DNA from 3 places in the Shewanella sp. MF05913 genome. Region 1 is predicted to be linked to each of the others. Evidence: predicted binding sites of a transcription regulator. Region 1 holds the regulator's gene; each other region holds the start of a gene.
The links. Region 1 encodes sigma-54, which starts transcription at its own class of promoters, with help from an activator protein. Its sites were predicted from a motif close to GTTGGCACGNNNNTNGNNT; they were not measured.
Positions count from the first base shown of each region.

Region 2: a site for sigma-54 is predicted at 2,151-2,169, ahead of AC19MV_RS12285 (DUF1328 domain-containing protein). Genes of this name have one in related genera too.
Region 3: a site for sigma-54 is predicted at 2,342-2,360, ahead of AC19MV_RS10505 (YggN family protein). Genes of this name have one in related genera too.

Region 1 covers NZ_JCAYNT010000002.1:516,944-522,521, forward strand. The annotation lists gene kdsC (3-deoxy-manno-octulosonate-8-phosphatase KdsC) at 1-270, shown strand, start outside; gene lptC (LPS export ABC transporter periplasmic protein LptC) at 267-827, shown strand; gene lptA (lipopolysaccharide transport periplasmic protein LptA) at 814-1,395, shown strand; gene lptB (LPS export ABC transporter ATP-binding protein) at 1,392-2,123, shown strand; gene AC19MV_RS05725 (RNA polymerase factor sigma-54) at 2,532-4,016, shown strand; gene hpf (ribosome hibernation promoting factor) at 4,041-4,328, shown strand; gene ptsN (PTS IIA-like nitrogen regulatory protein PtsN) at 4,331-4,774, shown strand; gene rapZ (RNase adapter RapZ) at 4,771-5,578, shown strand, end outside.
Region 2 covers NZ_JCAYNT010000009.1:66,457-72,034, forward strand. The annotation lists gene AC19MV_RS12275 (ArsJ-associated glyceraldehyde-3-phosphate dehydrogenase) at 1-715, shown strand, start outside; gene arsJ (organoarsenical effux MFS transporter ArsJ) at 722-1,933, shown strand; gene AC19MV_RS12285 (DUF1328 domain-containing protein) at 2,310-2,483, shown strand; gene AC19MV_RS12290 (hypothetical protein) at 2,640-2,834, shown strand; gene AC19MV_RS12295 (diacylglycerol kinase family protein) at 2,904-4,547, shown strand; gene AC19MV_RS12300 (hypothetical protein) at 5,347-5,578, shown strand, end outside.
Region 3 covers NZ_JCAYNT010000007.1:16,318-21,895, forward strand. The annotation lists gene AC19MV_RS10500 (LysR family transcriptional regulator) at 104-1,045, opposite strand; gene AC19MV_RS10505 (YggN family protein) at 1,472-2,284, opposite strand; gene glsB (glutaminase B) at 2,511-3,425, opposite strand; gene AC19MV_RS10515 (50S ribosome-binding protein YggL) at 3,432-3,758, opposite strand; gene trmB (tRNA (guanosine(46)-N7)-methyltransferase TrmB) at 3,782-4,498, opposite strand; gene mutY (A/G-specific adenine glycosylase) at 4,741-5,578, shown strand, end outside.

The DNA of each region.
Region 1 (5,578 bases):
GATAATAAGTTTGAACCATTTGAAGCGTTATTGTCTTTATATAATGTCACTCCAGACGAAGTGGCTTACATTGGTGATGACATGGTCGATTTGCCTGTGATGAAAGCCGTGGGTCTTGCGGTTTGTGTGGCCGACGGTCACCCATTTGTTAAACAACATTGCCATATGACAACTAGCCTCAATGGTGGCCATGGTGCATTGCGTGAACTCACAGATTTACTATTATTAAGCCAAGACAAATTCACCAGTGCCCACGGTATGAGTATATGAATAGAGTTACCATCGCGATAGCGGCATTTTTCGGCCTTGCCCTTGTGTTGTACTGGCAAACGCAAGTAAAACGCAGTGAAATGGATGCCGTAAAAGTGATAGGTATTGAGCGTCCGGACTTTGTCGCCAACGACTTACGCACAACCGAATACAATGAACAAGGTTTGATTGCCAGTAAAGTCACCGCGAAGCATATGGAGCATTATGCTTCCAGCGATATCACCCACTTTACTGATCCCGTTTATTTAATTTACCCAGAAAATGGTAAAGCACAGTGGCTACTCAGCGCTGACAAAGGACAATTAAATAAACAGAGCAATAAAGTCAGCTTAGAAAATAATGTTATTATCGATGCAATTGATATTGAAGAACCGTTACAGTCAGTGACCACACAAGCAGTCACCCTAGATTTAACGACCATGATAAGCAGCTCACAAGAGATGGTGTATATCAAAGGTAAAGGGTTTATGATCCAAGGCTTAGGCCTACATGCTGACTTGAATACGCAAAAATTATCGCTACTAAGCAAAGTAGAAGGAACATATGAGTCACAATAATCGACATCCTCGCGCCAATGCCGCATTACTATTAAGTGGCTTACTTTGCATGCTGAGCATTCCAGCTATGGCAAAACAAGGTGATCTCAAACAAGAATTGAAAATTGCTGCAGTGAGCCAATCTGCCGACATTAAAAACAATCAAATTGTCTTTAATGGCCCCGTGACGATTGTGCAAGGCACGATTAATATTAATGCCGACGAATTACGCGCATTTACCCCCAAAAACGGTGTATCAAAACGCTTAATCGCGACGGGTAAACCCGCGACATTTTCTCAAGAACTCGACGACGGTAACATCGGTACCGCCAGTGCCAACGAAATCAGTTACGATCTCGCCACAACAACTCTGACGTTAACCGGTAATGCCAAGCTAGACCAAGCAGGCAGTCAGGTCACGGGCAACCTAATTAAATACAACATTAAAGCCCAAGAGTTAATTGCTGAGAGTACCGGTAAAGGCCAAGATCGCGTCATCACGATTATTCAACCAGAAAATTTCCAAGACGAGTCAGCGCCAAAACAAAAGCTGCCTGAGATCCCTGTCAACAAGCAGATAAAACCATGAGCCAAATTACCTTAACAGCTGAAAACCTAGCCAAAAGTTATAAAGCGCGTCAAGTCGTAAAAGACGTCAGCTTAACAGTAAAAACGGGGCAGATTGTCGGTTTACTTGGCCCTAATGGTGCCGGTAAAACAACCACGTTTTACATGGTTGTAGGGTTAGTTAAAAGTGATAAAGGCCGTATATTAATTGATAATGACGACCTCACCGCTGACCCAATGCACCTTAGAGCCCGTAAAGGGATTGGCTATTTACCACAAGAAGCCAGTATTTTTCGAAAACTCACCGTGCACGACAATATCATGGCGGTGTTACAAACCCGCAAAGAACTCAGTAATGAAGAACGTATTGAACAGCTCCAGCATTTATTGGAAGAGTTTCACATTACTCACATTCGCGACAGCCAAGGCATGTCATTGTCTGGCGGTGAACGCCGTCGAGTCGAAATTGCCCGAGCACTCGCTGCTAACCCTAAATTCATTTTGCTTGATGAACCTTTTGCGGGTGTTGATCCGATTTCGGTTATCGACATTAAAAAAATTATCCAACAGCTAAAAAGTCGTGGATTAGGCGTACTGATTACCGACCATAATGTTCGCGAAACACTCGATGTATGTGAAAGAGCTTACATCGTAAGCCAAGGTAATTTAATTGCCGAAGGTACGCCTGAAGAGATCTTGAGCAATCAACAAGTTCGAGCTGTGTACTTAGGTGAACAATTCAAGCTATAGTTAGGTTATATACCCAAACAACCTGAAGATACTCGATTTCAGCAAGAATTTACACGCGTTTAGGCAAGGCATTGATTGCGGTTAATGGTCGTTCCCTTTCCAAAATCAATAACACAGCATGAACGCGTGTAAAACTTGCCCCTTGGGAGTTTCACCGTGTTCCCACTACGTTGTTGCGTTAATTTATAAGGTGCCTACATTACCGCATTAACGCGCCTAGTATTGAAAACACGGTGAAGCTCTGAAACACGTATCTTCAAGTTGATTGGGTATCCGCCTTTTAGCCTATCTAATTCATTCCATTGAACGATACCTAAATTGCGTGAAATGTCATTGACGTACGTGACACCCCATTACAGTTTTTCGAGATTGTTATTTTTATGGAAATCATCTAGGGATAAGCGGTAAATGAAAGCGTCACTCCAACTTAAAATGGGTCAGCATCTCACTATGACCCCTCAATTGCAGCAAGCCATCCGCTTGCTGCAATTATCTTCATTGGAGCTACAGCAAGAAATCCAACAGGCGCTGGACTCAAATCCATTGCTTGAAATAGAAGATGAATTTTCTCAAGCTAAAGATCCCTTAAAAGAAAGTCGCGATCAATCAGACACAGACTTCAGTGACAACAGTAATGTGAGTGTCGAAAAAGATACTTCAACCATCGATACCACAGAATCCATCAGTAAAGAAACCATGGACGACATGCCCATGGACACAACCTGGGATGAAGTCTATACCGCCTCACCGATGTCAGGGTCTGGTAGTGCCAGCATGCGTGACGATGATATGCCTTTTCAAGGGGAAACCACCGAAGGCTTATATGAACATTTAGAGTGGCAAAAAAACTTAACGCCATTTTCAGACACCGACCTTGCCATCGCAACAGCCATCATTGACGCAATAGATGAACGCGGCTATCTAACCCAAAGCACTGAAGAAATACTAGAAGCTATGGGCGATGAAAATGTTGAGCTTGATGAGGTTCAAGCGGTGTTAAAGCGAATTCAACATTTTGACCCCGTAGGTGTTGCTGCACGTGACCTTAGTGAATGTTTACTCATTCAACTGTCACAATATGCAGACTCAACTCCGCACATTGAAAATGCGCGAATGCTCATCAAAGATTATTTGGATTTAATCGCTGGGCGTGACTTTAGATTATTAATGCGTAAAACGCGTTTAAAAGAAGATGAGTTACGTGATGCCATTACCTTAATTCAATCTCTTAATCCGCGTCCTGGCTTATTGATTACTGCCGTCGATGACGAATACGTAATCCCTGATGTCACAGTATTTAAAAAGAATGGCCGTTGGGTTGTTGAACTCAATCCAGATAACATGCCTAAAATAGGTGTTAATCAGCAATATGCTGCAATGGCTCGCAGCAGTAAAAACCCATCTGATACTCAGTTTATACGAGGTCATTTGCAAGAAGCTAAATGGTTTATCAAAAGCATTGAAAGCCGTAACGATACCCTGTTAAAAGTAGCCAATTGCATTGTGCAATTCCAACAAGGTTTTTTCGAATATGGCGAAGAAGCCATGAAACCTATGGTATTAAATGACATTGCTGAAGCCGTAGAAATGCATGAATCGACCATTTCGCGCGTGACCACTCAAAAATACATGCACACCCCACGAGGGTTGTTTGAATTAAAATACTTTTTCTCTAGCCATGTCAGCACTGATGATGGCGGAGAGTGCTCATCGACAGCAATCCGCGCATTTATTAAAAAGTTGGTTGCTGCAGAAAACCAGAAAAAGCCGCTTAGCGACAGCAAAATGGCTCAACTATTGGCCGAACAGGGCATAAACGTTGCTCGTCGTACGATTGCAAAATACCGTGAGGCAATGATGATACCGCCCTCAAACCAACGTAAGAGTTTATAAATCACTCAACAATGGAGAAGTGTAATGCAGATCAATTTATCAGGGCATCATGTTGAAATAACCGAATCTTTACGTGAATACGTTCAGGAAAAGTTTTCAAAGCTTGAACGACACTTCGATCAGATCAATAATGTTCACGTTGTACTCAACGTAGAAAAATTACAACAAAAAGCAGAAGCTAAAGTCAGCCTAAAGGGCGGAGAAATTTTTGCAATGTCAGAACATACAGACATGTATGCAGCAATAGACGCCCTGATAGATAAGCTCGATCGTCAGGTAATTAAACACAAAGAGAAGTATACAAAACACTAACGATGGAACTTTGTACCATCCTGCAGCCGGAATGCACCACCTGTGCCACACCGGGCAGTAAGAAAAAGGTACTGGAACTTATCAGCGATTTAGTCGCTGCCCAGTACCCGACCCTGTCTTCGCAAGAGGTGTTTGAAAGCCTTATCGCAAGAGAAAAAATGGGTAGCACAGGTATAGGTAATGGTATTGCAATACCTCATGGCCGATTAACGACAATCGATCACCCTATTGCGATCTTTGTAAAATGCGAAGAACCCATTTCGTTCGATGCCATCGATAAACAACCTGTCGATATCTTATTTGCATTATTAGTTCCTGCAGATCAGTGCCAACAACACTTAAGCACCTTATCTTCGATGGCCCAAAAACTCAGCGACAAACAAGTACTAAAACAGCTGCGTAAAATCCACGATTCTACAGAACTCTATCAGGTAATTACGGCATGAAACTTGTTATCGTATCAGGACGGTCAGGCTCAGGTAAATCAGTAGCATTAAGAGTACTAGAAGACCTAGGCTATTACTGTGTTGATAACCTGCCATTGCCGCTAATTGGCACCTTATTGGCTCAGTTAAAAGGCAGTAATGACCTCGTAGCGATTAGTGTTGATGTGCGCAATATTGCCGAACAAGGCAAAGTGCTTCAAGAACAACTTGAAATACTGCAACCTGATACCGAAATTACCAGTTTTTTCTTAAACTCTAGCGACAAAGTTTTACTTAAACGCTACAGCGAAACCCGCAGATTACACCCGCTATCTAAAAACCATATTTCATTACAAGAAGCGATTAAATTAGAAGGCCGCTTACTCGAACCTATCGCCAAAATGGTTGATCACTATGTCGATACATCGGCACTCAATATTTACGAGCTAAGCGATCAAGTAAGACAAATATTGCTTGGCAGTGTTGATAAAGAGTTAGTGATTAATTTTGAATCGTTTGGCTTTAAACACGGTATGCCGACCGAAGCAGACTTTATGTTCGACGTGCGCTTTTTACCTAACCCGCACTGGGAAATAGAATTAAGACCATTAACAGGTCTTGATGAGCCTGTGCAAGAGTTTCTTGGCCGTCAGCCTCTGGTGAATAAGTTTATTTGGCAAATCGAAAATCTATTCGAAACCTGGATGCCACATTTAGAGCGTAATAATCGCAGTTATTTAACCATCGCCATCGGCTGTACAGGCGGACAACATCGCTCAGTTTATATCACCGACCAACTCGCTAAGCGATTTAGACAAGGCAGTA
Region 2 (5,578 bases), on a different contig from region 1:
TAAAACCAAGGCCTTGTTGCAAGCGTATTTAGAGCAAGGTGTTAAGCGTGTTGTGGTTACAGCACCAGTGAAAGAAGAGGGCGTGCTCAATATTGTGATGGGCGTAAATGATGACCTTTATGATAAAGCGATTCACCCGATTGTGACGGCTGCGTCTTGTACCACCAACTGTTTAGCGCCAGTGGTAAAAGTTATCCACGAAAAAATCGGCATTAAACATGGTTCGATGACCACAATCCACGACATCACTAATACCCAAACAATCTTAGATGCTCCGCACGCTGATTTACGCCGTGCCCGTGCCTGTGGTATCAGTTTAATCCCCACCACAACCGGTTCTGCTACTGCTATTACTCACATTTTTCCTGAGCTTAAAGGCAAACTAAATGGTCATGCTATTCGGGTTCCACTGGCCAATGCATCGATTACCGATTGTGTGTTTGAACTTGCTCGCGGCACTACAGTACAAGAAGTGAATCAATTGCTTAAACAAGCTGCTGACAATGAGCTTAAAGACATTATGGGCTATGAAGAGCGCCCATTAGTGTCTGTTGATTATAAAACCGATCCACGTTCAAGCATTATTGATGCCTTGTCGACCATGGTAGTTAACGACACCCAATTGAAATTATACGTGTGGTACGACAATGAGTGGGGATACGCTAACCGCACTGCTGAGCTTGCCCGCAAAGTTGGCCTAGCAGATAAGGAATAACCCAGCATGGGGCTGATATCACTGAGCGCATTGCCGCCGCAGATTAAACAATACCTGATTATTACCGGTAATTATTGGGCGTTTACCTTAACGGATGGTGCGCTACGTATGCTGGTGGTGTTGTACTTTCATCAGCTCGGTTACACCCCGCTTAACATTGCCATGCTGTTTTTGTTTTATGAAATCTTTGGCGTAGTGACCAACCTGGTTGGCGGTTGGTTAGGTGCAAGGCTGGGGTTAAATAACACCATGAACATTGGTCTTGGGCTGCAAATTGTCGCCCTTGCCATGTTAACTGTACCCGCCGATATGCTTACCGTGGTGTATGTGATGGCGGCGCAGGCCTTGTCTGGTATTGCCAAAGATCTCAATAAAATGAGTGCCAAAAGCGCGATTAAAATGCTGGTGCCTGGTGATGCTCAGGGTAAGTTGTATCAGTGGGTCGCGATTCTTACGGGGTCTAAAAATGCCTTAAAAGGGGTGGGTTTCTTTTTAGGTGGGTTATTACTGACATTACTTGAGTTTCGCGGCGCAGTGATACTCATGGCAGCTATGTTGGCAGTCGTGTGGTTGATGAGTTTATTCAGCTTAAAAGCCGATTTAGGTAAAGCTAAAAACAAGCCTAAATTTACTGATATGTTCTCAAAAAGCTCGGCGATTAATATGCTGTCGGCGGCGCGGATGTTTTTGTTTGGTGCCCGCGACGTGTGGTTTGTGGTGGCATTGCCAGTGTTTTTAGCGGTTACCTTTCAGTGGGACCATTGGTGGGTTGGCGGCTTTATGGCCTGCTGGGTGATTGGTTACGGTATTGTGCAATCATTTGCGCCGTACTTTACTGGCAAAAAACAAGGCAAGGTGCCAACAGGGCATTCGGCTTTTTTATGGGCTAGTTATTTATTGCTTATCCCAGCAGCCATTGCATTAGCGTTACATTTTGACTTTTATATTCAACAGTCATTAATCGCCGGTTTATTGTTGTTTGGTGCGGTGTTTGCGATTAATTCATCGCTGCACAGCTACCTTATTGTCAGCTATGCCGGACATGATGGTGTATCACTCGATGTAGGCTTTTATTATATGGCCAATGCTATGGGGCGCTTAATTGGTACGGTATTGTCGGGCTGGGTGTATCAACAATATGGTCTAGAAGCCTGTTTGTGGATCTCGAGTGCATTTGTCGCTTTAGCGGCGCTTATATCCATTAAATTACCAAGATAAAGATGCGATAAATCGTAAATTAACATCATAAAAAATAGGGTTGCCATTGTTGGCAGCCCTTTTTTACATCTGTTGGTTTCCCATTAGGCTTTGAGCCTGAAACTCTTACCGAATAGTCGGTAAAAATTGCTTACGTAGGTTTGGGTTTCTGATTTCCCTTTTAATCCGCATAACTTTTTATTTTATTAATTTCAGGTGCTTATGATTGTTTTTGAAAGTTGGCACGATGCTGGCTTTAGTTAGTATACGAACAATGAGAAACATACGAACGATAAGAAGTATACAAAACACAGACATACAGAGTTCATCGCACGTACTAATATCGTTTATGCATATTCAATACATTTAAGACAAACCGTATACCAAGGAGGTTTTTATGTTGGGCTGGACATTAATTTTTTTAGTGATAGCAGTGATTGCAGGTCTATTGGGTTTTAGCGGTATTGCAGGTGCAGCCGCAGGGATCGCCAAATTTATTTTCTTTATCTTTGTGGTGTTGTTGTTAATTTCGCTTGTGTCGAATGCGCTGCGTGGTAAATCACCTCGATAACAGTCATTTAAATAACAGGTATCCAAACAATAGTCATTTAAACAGCAGCCATCTAAATAATAAACATGGCTTAATTGTTAATTAAGCATATCTTAATGTAGCTAGTAGAAGCATCTGCCAGCAATTAAGTCTTTACCATCATCAAGGAGATGAATTATGAAATTATTAAAATTAATCACAATGGCAAGTTTTATGGTGTTATTAACTGCTGGTTTATCAGCATGTTCAGATAACAAAGCCGAAAATGCCGGTGAGAAGGTCGATGAGATGATTCAAGATGCGGGTAATGCAGTTGAGGATGCTTGTGAAGATGTAAAAGAAGGCATGAAAGCCGAAGATCCAGACTGTTAATAATATAACGGCACTCATGCATTAGGCATGAGTGCCGCTTTTTATTATTTCACTCCAGGAGGACCGATTATGCCGACCCAAATCCACATTAAATATTATTACACCCTTGGTACTTTTATCGCGTTGTGTTTATGCATCGCGTTACCAAATGTAGTGCTGCAAGTGGCGTTTGGCTGGGTGGCATTGTCTTTAGCTCTAGTCAGCTCTGCGTATTGGTTTAATAGCGCGGGGATTTTTCGTAAAAGCCAGGATGGCAGTATCCCGTGGTATATCAGTTGGAGTTTTGTGCCGTTTTTAATGGGCTGTCAGGCGTATAACTCATGGGCAAGAAAGCACGATAAAGTGCCGGCAATTCAAAAGATAGATAAACAATTGTATTTAGCGTGCCGTTTGTTTCCAAGCGACGTTGAGCAATTAAAACGTGAAAAAATAGGGGCTATTTTAGATGTGACCGCCGAGTTTGATGCACTTGAATGGACCTTAGTGGACGAAAATATCGAGTATTTAAATATTCCGGTGTTAGACCATAATGTGCCAACCGTTGCGCAATTAAATCAAGCCGTAAACTGGTTACACACTCAGGTACGCAAAGGTAATAATGTGGTAGTGCATTGCGCCTTAGGCCGAGGCCGTTCAGTATTAGTGTTAGCCGCGTATTTAGTGTGCCGCGATAAAAACCGTCAGTTTACCGAAGTGCTCAAAAGCATTAATGATATTCGTCAAACGGCACGCTTGAACAAGTGGCAGTTAGCGGGCGTTGAAAAAATGCATCAAAAGCAGCAAATTAATATCCATAAACAAGCTTGGTTGATAGTTAATCCTGTGTCGGGTGGCGGTAAATGGCACGATGAAGCCGATCATATTAAACAAACCCTATCGCGCTATTTTCAGCTTAATGTGTTGTACACCACTAAAGATAAATCGGCGGTGCAATTAGCCGAACAAGCTAAAGAAAAAGGTGCCGATATCGTCATAGCCTGTGGTGGCGATGGCACGGTTAACGAGGTCGCCTCGGTGTTGGTCGACAGTGATATTTATTTAGGCATTATCCCAATGGGCACCACTAATGCGTTAAGCCACACCTTATTTGGTGTCACAAGTAAGTTAATACCCGTGTCGCAGGCGTTAGATATTTTAATTCAAGGTCATCACCAACGTATTGATACCGCAGTGTGTAACGACATCATTATGTTACTGCTGGTGGGGTTAGGGTTTGAGCATAAAATGATTCAAAAAGCCGACCGCGAAACCAAGAACGACATGGGTCAGTTAGCGTATTTAAATGGTTTATGGGAAGCCATTGATGAAAATCAATCGTTATCGCTACGCTTACAGCTCGATGATGGTGAAACCCACACTATCGACACCACCAGTTTAGTGGTTGCCAATGCCGCGCCATTTTCCAGCGTATTAGCTCAGGGTAATGGCGAACCGATTATTAATGATGGTTTACTCGACATTACCTGGATTGAGGCAAGTGACACCTCGCCACAACAATTGCTTAGCATGACCGAGTTATTGTTTGCAGGCTTAACAGGCAGTCGAGACCAAAACGCTGCAAATAGTGCGATTCATCATCAACAGGCGAAAAAAATCTATTTAACAACCGATACTCAGTTTAAGTACGTGATTGATGGCGAGCTGTTTGAGGCTGATGATATGCGTATTGAGGTGAAACCTAAGTCGTTGTCTGTGATGATTCCACAAGGGTAATTTTCATTTTATGGCCTACGGCCATTAAGGTCGTGATGCTTCGCCCACGACAGGTGAATAAACGTTAGTTTGATTCAAGTATATCTATATAGGTCGGTTAGTTTAAATTTGTCTTCCCGGCAATGTTTTTGAGCCGGGATCCAGGTGTTTTTTTGCTTATGGCCTGCGGCCACTAACGTCGTGGCGCTTCGCCCACACCAGAGCAAGAGGAAACCAACGGCTGTTCCCTCTTGGATCTCCCAGCCGCCACATCAAAATTATCTGGAAAGCGATAATTTCGCGACGTGGTCAAATCCAACTTTTAACTTCGTCTGAGTGTTCTTCAGCCACCTCTTTATGGTAAAGAATGAAAATGCTAACGCTTCATATGGGGCGTCCCCTCCCCTCTAAAGCTAGCTGGCTCTGATAGGCAGGATGCCTTGAAGCACATGGGTGTGCGAGAAAGGCCATGGCCAGCTAACGTCATTTTCTCAAGTTCAGAGATATATGTAAGCAATTTCAAGTAAGGGGGGAACGTTCGTTTGTGTACGAAAAATATCTTGACATAATTTGTAATAAAACTTTCTCTGTAGCCACTAAATATCGTGTACATAACCATCTAAATAACAACAATATAGCGATTTATTGTCGAACTACTAGAAAAGGAGTATAAAGATAGAAATATGTACCTGTTAAACATCAGAAAGATTGATTTAGAGGCTGTTGATTAAACCTTGTCCAGCTATTGGTATAAATGGAAGGTATGGTCATGACTATATAACGAAAAGAACCTAATAGTTGAATAATATAGAGAATAGTGATGTTCAAAGGGATTAATAAAAAAACTATTGTATCAGTTTACAAGCCAGTAGAGTTTCCTGCGGATACAGCAGAGGAACTAGCAATTCAGTTAGATGTGGATAACGTAGCCAAACGTATGGCGCGACAAGATATGCCTCCTAGTGAATCAACCAGTATTGACGCTCAAGAGCTACAGTTTAAACAAGAAATTGAAAAGCGAGCTATTCAAGCCAAGGCTCGTATTCAACAAG
Region 3 (5,578 bases), on a different contig from region 1:
AACTAAACAATGAAAAACTTAAGCATATGATAAATATAAGATAAAAATAAAGCCGCAAGGTAATATGCGGCTTTGTTTTATTTAGTAAACAATGTTTCCACTTTTACTTACGAAGTTTGTATAAATGTTCGAATTTAGCATCCCAATATGGTGGGCTACTGATGTGCGTTTTAATGAAATCGATAAATGAACTGACTTTAGGTGCCAAATGCTTACGACGTGGATAAACCGCCTGCAAGGGTAAATTATGCGTTAATTGCCAATCTGGTAATAACGGCACTAAAGTACCTTGAGCAATTTCATCTTCCATTAAGTAACTGGCAAGATACACAATCCCTAAACCACTTACTGCTGCCGATTTAAGTGCAGGAGCGTTATCAACACGGAAGTTACCCGAAACACCGATTTCGCAGTAATCTTCACCCTTTTTAAATTGCCACATGCTGTGCTCGTGCCACTCACCTTGATACACCAAGCAATTGTGTTCAACCAACTGTTCAGGGCGGCTAATATTTCCATGTTGAGCAATATAACCTGGTGATGCAACAAGCAAAAACTGACATTTCATTAGCGGTCTAGCAACCATACCTAAAGGTAGTTGCTCAGACATTGTTAACAATAAATCTAACCCTTCACTGACAACATCCACTTTATGGTCAAGTAGACTGACTTGCAATTCAAGCTCTGGGTGACGAGCCATAAATTCTGGCAATGCTGGAATAATATGCATGGTACCAAATGATTGTGAAATACCTACTTTCAACACGCCACGAGTGGCATCATTTAAGTTATGCACACTTGAAACGGCTTGTTCAGCATCGCGAAGTAATTCTTCACCTTGAAGGTACAGTAAATTACCTGCTTCGGTCAGGCTTAAGCTACGTGTAGTACGTTGAATAAGTTGTACACCAAGTTTGTGTTCAAGATCTGCGACTTGAGTACTGACTTTAGATTTAGAAATGCCAAGACGTCTGGCTGCAGCACTAAAACTTCCTGCTCGTGCAACGTGAGTAAAAATTGCGATAGGTTCTAACAGTTCTAACATGGAAGTCGCCTTAAACTGGTTACGACATTAATAAAATTCAGGTGCTTGTTGAATCCCAAATATAAGCAAGTCAACTGCCACATTTGAGTTAAACATTCACATCAACTCAGTCATATTTATCGAATTAGATTGAAAAAAATGGCAGAACACGCAAAAGCTGTTATCCGACACTCATTTTTGTCATCGTTAAACATAACCGCATCTAAAGTAGAGTATATTTTTTCTTATAATTTGGGTGAGTATAACAAAAAAACACTATATGGCTCTATATTTATAATTGACAATTTTTTTATCAGAACAAAGAAATTAAGCTACGACAGGCAGATGAGGGCTTTAGGCACATAAAAAAAGCCCCTGTGTCTTGAAAAAGAGCACAGGGGAAGTCAGGTGTCATATCAGGGAGACGGGTTGACTAAATAAAACAACTTATTTGGTGGTTTCACCGAGTTTAGCTAACGTGTATGGCGCAAGTTCAGGAATGGCTTCTCGCGCTTGGCTTTCAAGCACTAATAACGCTGCAAAGTTGTCGCATACGGTTGTAGCTCGCGCTTCAAGCCCTTGAGACTGTGACTCAAGTTGCTTCTCAATATCGGTGCCTACATTGTCCATTTTTTGCGAAAATGCATTCATTTTCTCTTCAAACGTACCACCTTCTGATGACATAATTTGACTGCCCAGGGTCATCATTAGCGATCCCATTGAACTCGTTACCATTTGTTCAATTTCTTGCTCAAACTCTTTATTGAAGGTTTTCTCTATTGAGGCTTCTGTTGAGCCAAGGTAAAACTTATCACCTTGCTGATAGGCCATGGTATCGACTCGCTTTTGAATACCGACCATGAGTTTGTCTATTTGCATACCCGCAGCGTCGCCAAAAACAGGCGTCAGCGCCATATTAACGGCCTGAGTAGCGATAGAAACCACGTCACCGACTAAATCGATAACATCAGGCACTTGGCGCGATAACTCTTCTGAGTATTGGGTTAACAGTTTTTGCTGCTTATCATCTAAGGTCACATTTTTGCCATCAACATACAGTTGACCTAATTCAACACGGTATTTTTCATTGCCATTATCACTGACCTGTAAAGTTGTCGGTTCCACGGTGACATCGTAGTTTAACGTGACATTACACTTTTCATCATTTAGTGACATTTTAGCCATAGCGGGTGTCCATGCTCCTGCTGTAAACAGCAAGCTACTTACCGCTAAACTACAAATTAACTTTTGTTTGGTCATGATAAAAACCCTTTTAGTATAAGAATATGAGTAATTGGTCTGGATATAGTGATTACTAAGCACAAGTTGTGCCAATTCCGTAACCCACTAATTTATAGAAGATAAAACGATTTAGATGTATTCAGATAGGCAAGTAAACATTCAATGACGGCAGTGTATTCGCAAAATAAACCAAAAAATAGTCTATTTTGCGAATCTCAATAATAATTAATTTACCGGTGGGCTATTAAAAAATAGAACGGCCTAGTTGTTGACTGATGTGCTCAAGCATTGCCGTGCCGGCAAGCGAGTTGCCATTCATATCAAGCTCGGGAGACCAAACGCAGATAGACATATCACCCGGTATTACCGCAATGATGCCGCCACCCACACCACTTTTACCTGGCATACCAACACGATAAGCAAACTCCCCTGCACCATCATATAAGCCCGATGTGGCCAGTAATGCATTAAGCTGCCGAGTTTGCACTGGTGACACTAAATTATCACCGTTTAAGGTTTTGCCTCGATTAGCTAAATAAAACATCGCCCGAGATAAATCTGCGCAGTTCATTTTTAACGAACAATAATGAAAATAACTTTTCAGTACGGTATCAACATCACCATCAAAATTACCAAATGATTTCATCAAATACGCAATAGAGGCATTACGGGCACTGAACTGATATTCAGAATCTGCAACCACTTTATCGTAGCTCACAATCGGGTTTTGGCTTAACTGTCTGACCACTTCTAGCATACGATGCTTTGGTGCACCTAAACGCGCTTGCAGTAAGTCGGCGATGATCAAAGCACCCGCATTAATAAATGGATTACGCGGTTTACCTCGCTCTAACTCCACCTGTACTAAAGAGTTAAATGAATGCCCTGACGGCTCTTTACCGACACGGTTCCAGATTTCATCTTCTGTGTACAAATTTAACGCGAGCGTGAGGCTAAAGACTTTGGAAATACTTTGAATAGAAAATGGTTCGAGGTAATCACCGGCCCCAATGGTAGTACCATCGATAGTCGTAATGGCAATACCTATTTTATTGGGGTCTACATTGGCAAGGGCAGGAATATACCCTGCCACTTTACCTTTACCCAATAACGGCCTGACTTTGTCTACCGCTTCTTGAAGTAATAATTGCTCAAGCAATTTGGTTTATCCCCACCAAATATCGTATAAGTCACTGACTTCGATACCTGACACTGGTTTGCTTTGCCAAAATGCTTTCGCGGCGGCAACGTCTTCATCAGTACATTTACCAATAGCTTGAGTAGCAATAATACCTTCCCACTCTTTATGCCCACCACCGTGAAAACCTAATTGACGAGGTTCGATAACTTCATTGATGAATTGATCGACTAATGCATCAATGTCGGCTTCTGATACTGACTCATCAAATATCCAATTAATGTCAAACCCAAACTCTTGAAATTCATCGACTCGTAATTTTTTACGTAAACGTCGGCTACGATTTTGCGCCATGATGTACTCTCCTGTTGCTAAAATTAAGCGATACGCTCAAACATGATATCCCAAACGCCATGACCTAAACGGTGACCGCGCGCTTCAAACTTGGTTAACGGGCGATGATCAGGACGCTCAACCACTGTACCAGTAGTCGATTGGTTTTTATAACCTTCAGCGGCATTCATTACTTCTAACATATGCTCGCTGTAGTTTTCCCAGTCAGTTGCCATATGAAATACGCCACCAACTTTAAGCTTACGACGCACTAACTGAACAAATTCAGATTGCACTATACGGCGCTTATGATGACGCTTTTTGTGCCAAGGATCTGGAAAGAATAGCTGTAAACGCGCTAATGAACCATCAGCAATACTGTGCTCTAACACTTCCATCGCATCATGATGATACACGCGAAGGTTAGTCACTTTGGCGTCACCGGCATCACCTAAACAAGCGCCAATACCAGGCTTATGCACTTCAATGCCAATAAAATTTTGCTCAGGTGCAGCGCTAGCCATTTGCACTAATGACGCACCCATACCAAAACCAATTTCAAGAACGGTATCTGCTTCACGGCCAAACACTTGCGTTAAATCCAGTGGTTGTGGCGTGTAATCTAAACCCATTGCAGGCCAATGTGCCTCAATAGCTTGAGATTGCCCTTTGGTTAAACGGCCTTCGCGTAAAACAAAACTTCTGATTTTACGAATGTACTTACCGTCTTCGTTAAACTCAGCTGTGGTAACGTCGCTCATTATTGCCTCATTGCTTACAGACTTAATATTAATGTGTAGTGAGCAGACTTTATCCACTGCTATTACATCAACATTACGTCATTGCTATCGATATTTGATCAATTTAAAAATTCAGTGGCGCATTATACCTAAAGTCGCCGCACATGTTTACGCTAAATTATCATCGAGATTTTCATCATGCTATAAACACGAAAATTCAACCGCCTCTTGTGTAATAAAATCGCTATGGATACACTGCGACCATGAAAAAAGTGACCCCATTTGCTGAGCGTATAATCGCTTGGTACGACCTTCATGGTCGTAAAACATTACCGTGGCAAATTAACAAAACACCCTACCGAGTTTGGGTGTCTGAAATTATGCTGCAACAAACCCAAGTTGCTACCGTTATCCCCTACTATGAAAAGTTTATGGCAAGGTTCCCTACGGTTGTCGATCTTGCAAATGCTCATCAAGATGAAGTACTGCACCTATGGACTGGTTTAGGCTATTACGCCCGAGCCCGTAACTTACATAAAGCTGCTCAACATATTCGTGACGCTTTTGATGGTGTGTTTCCAACTCACTTCGATGATGTGGTGGCATTATCTGGCATAGGTAAATCAACCGCTGGCGCAGTGCTTTCGTTATCGTTAGGGCAACATCATCCTATTTTAGACGGGAATGTAAAACGCGTATTAGCAAGACACGGTGCTATTGAAGGTTGGCCTGGGGTCAAAACGGTTGAACAAAAATTATGGCAATTAACTGAAACGCTTACGCCAAAAGCTGGCGTGGAGAAGTTTAATCAGGCGATGATGGATATTGGCTCTAGCGTATGTACTCGCAGTAAACCATTATGTGCTCAATGCCCCGTGGCCATAGATTGCACTGCACAATTACAAGGCAATCAAACCTTATATCCAGGTAAAAAGCCTAAAAAAGTGACCCCAGAAAAATCGGCGTTTATGTTGGTGATGGTAGATAACAGCAACGATACGACCAAGGTGCAATTAATCCAACGCCCACCTGCGGGTATTTGGGGTGGCTTGTGGTGTTTTCCGCAATTTAATACCCAAGATGAATTAACAGATTACTTAG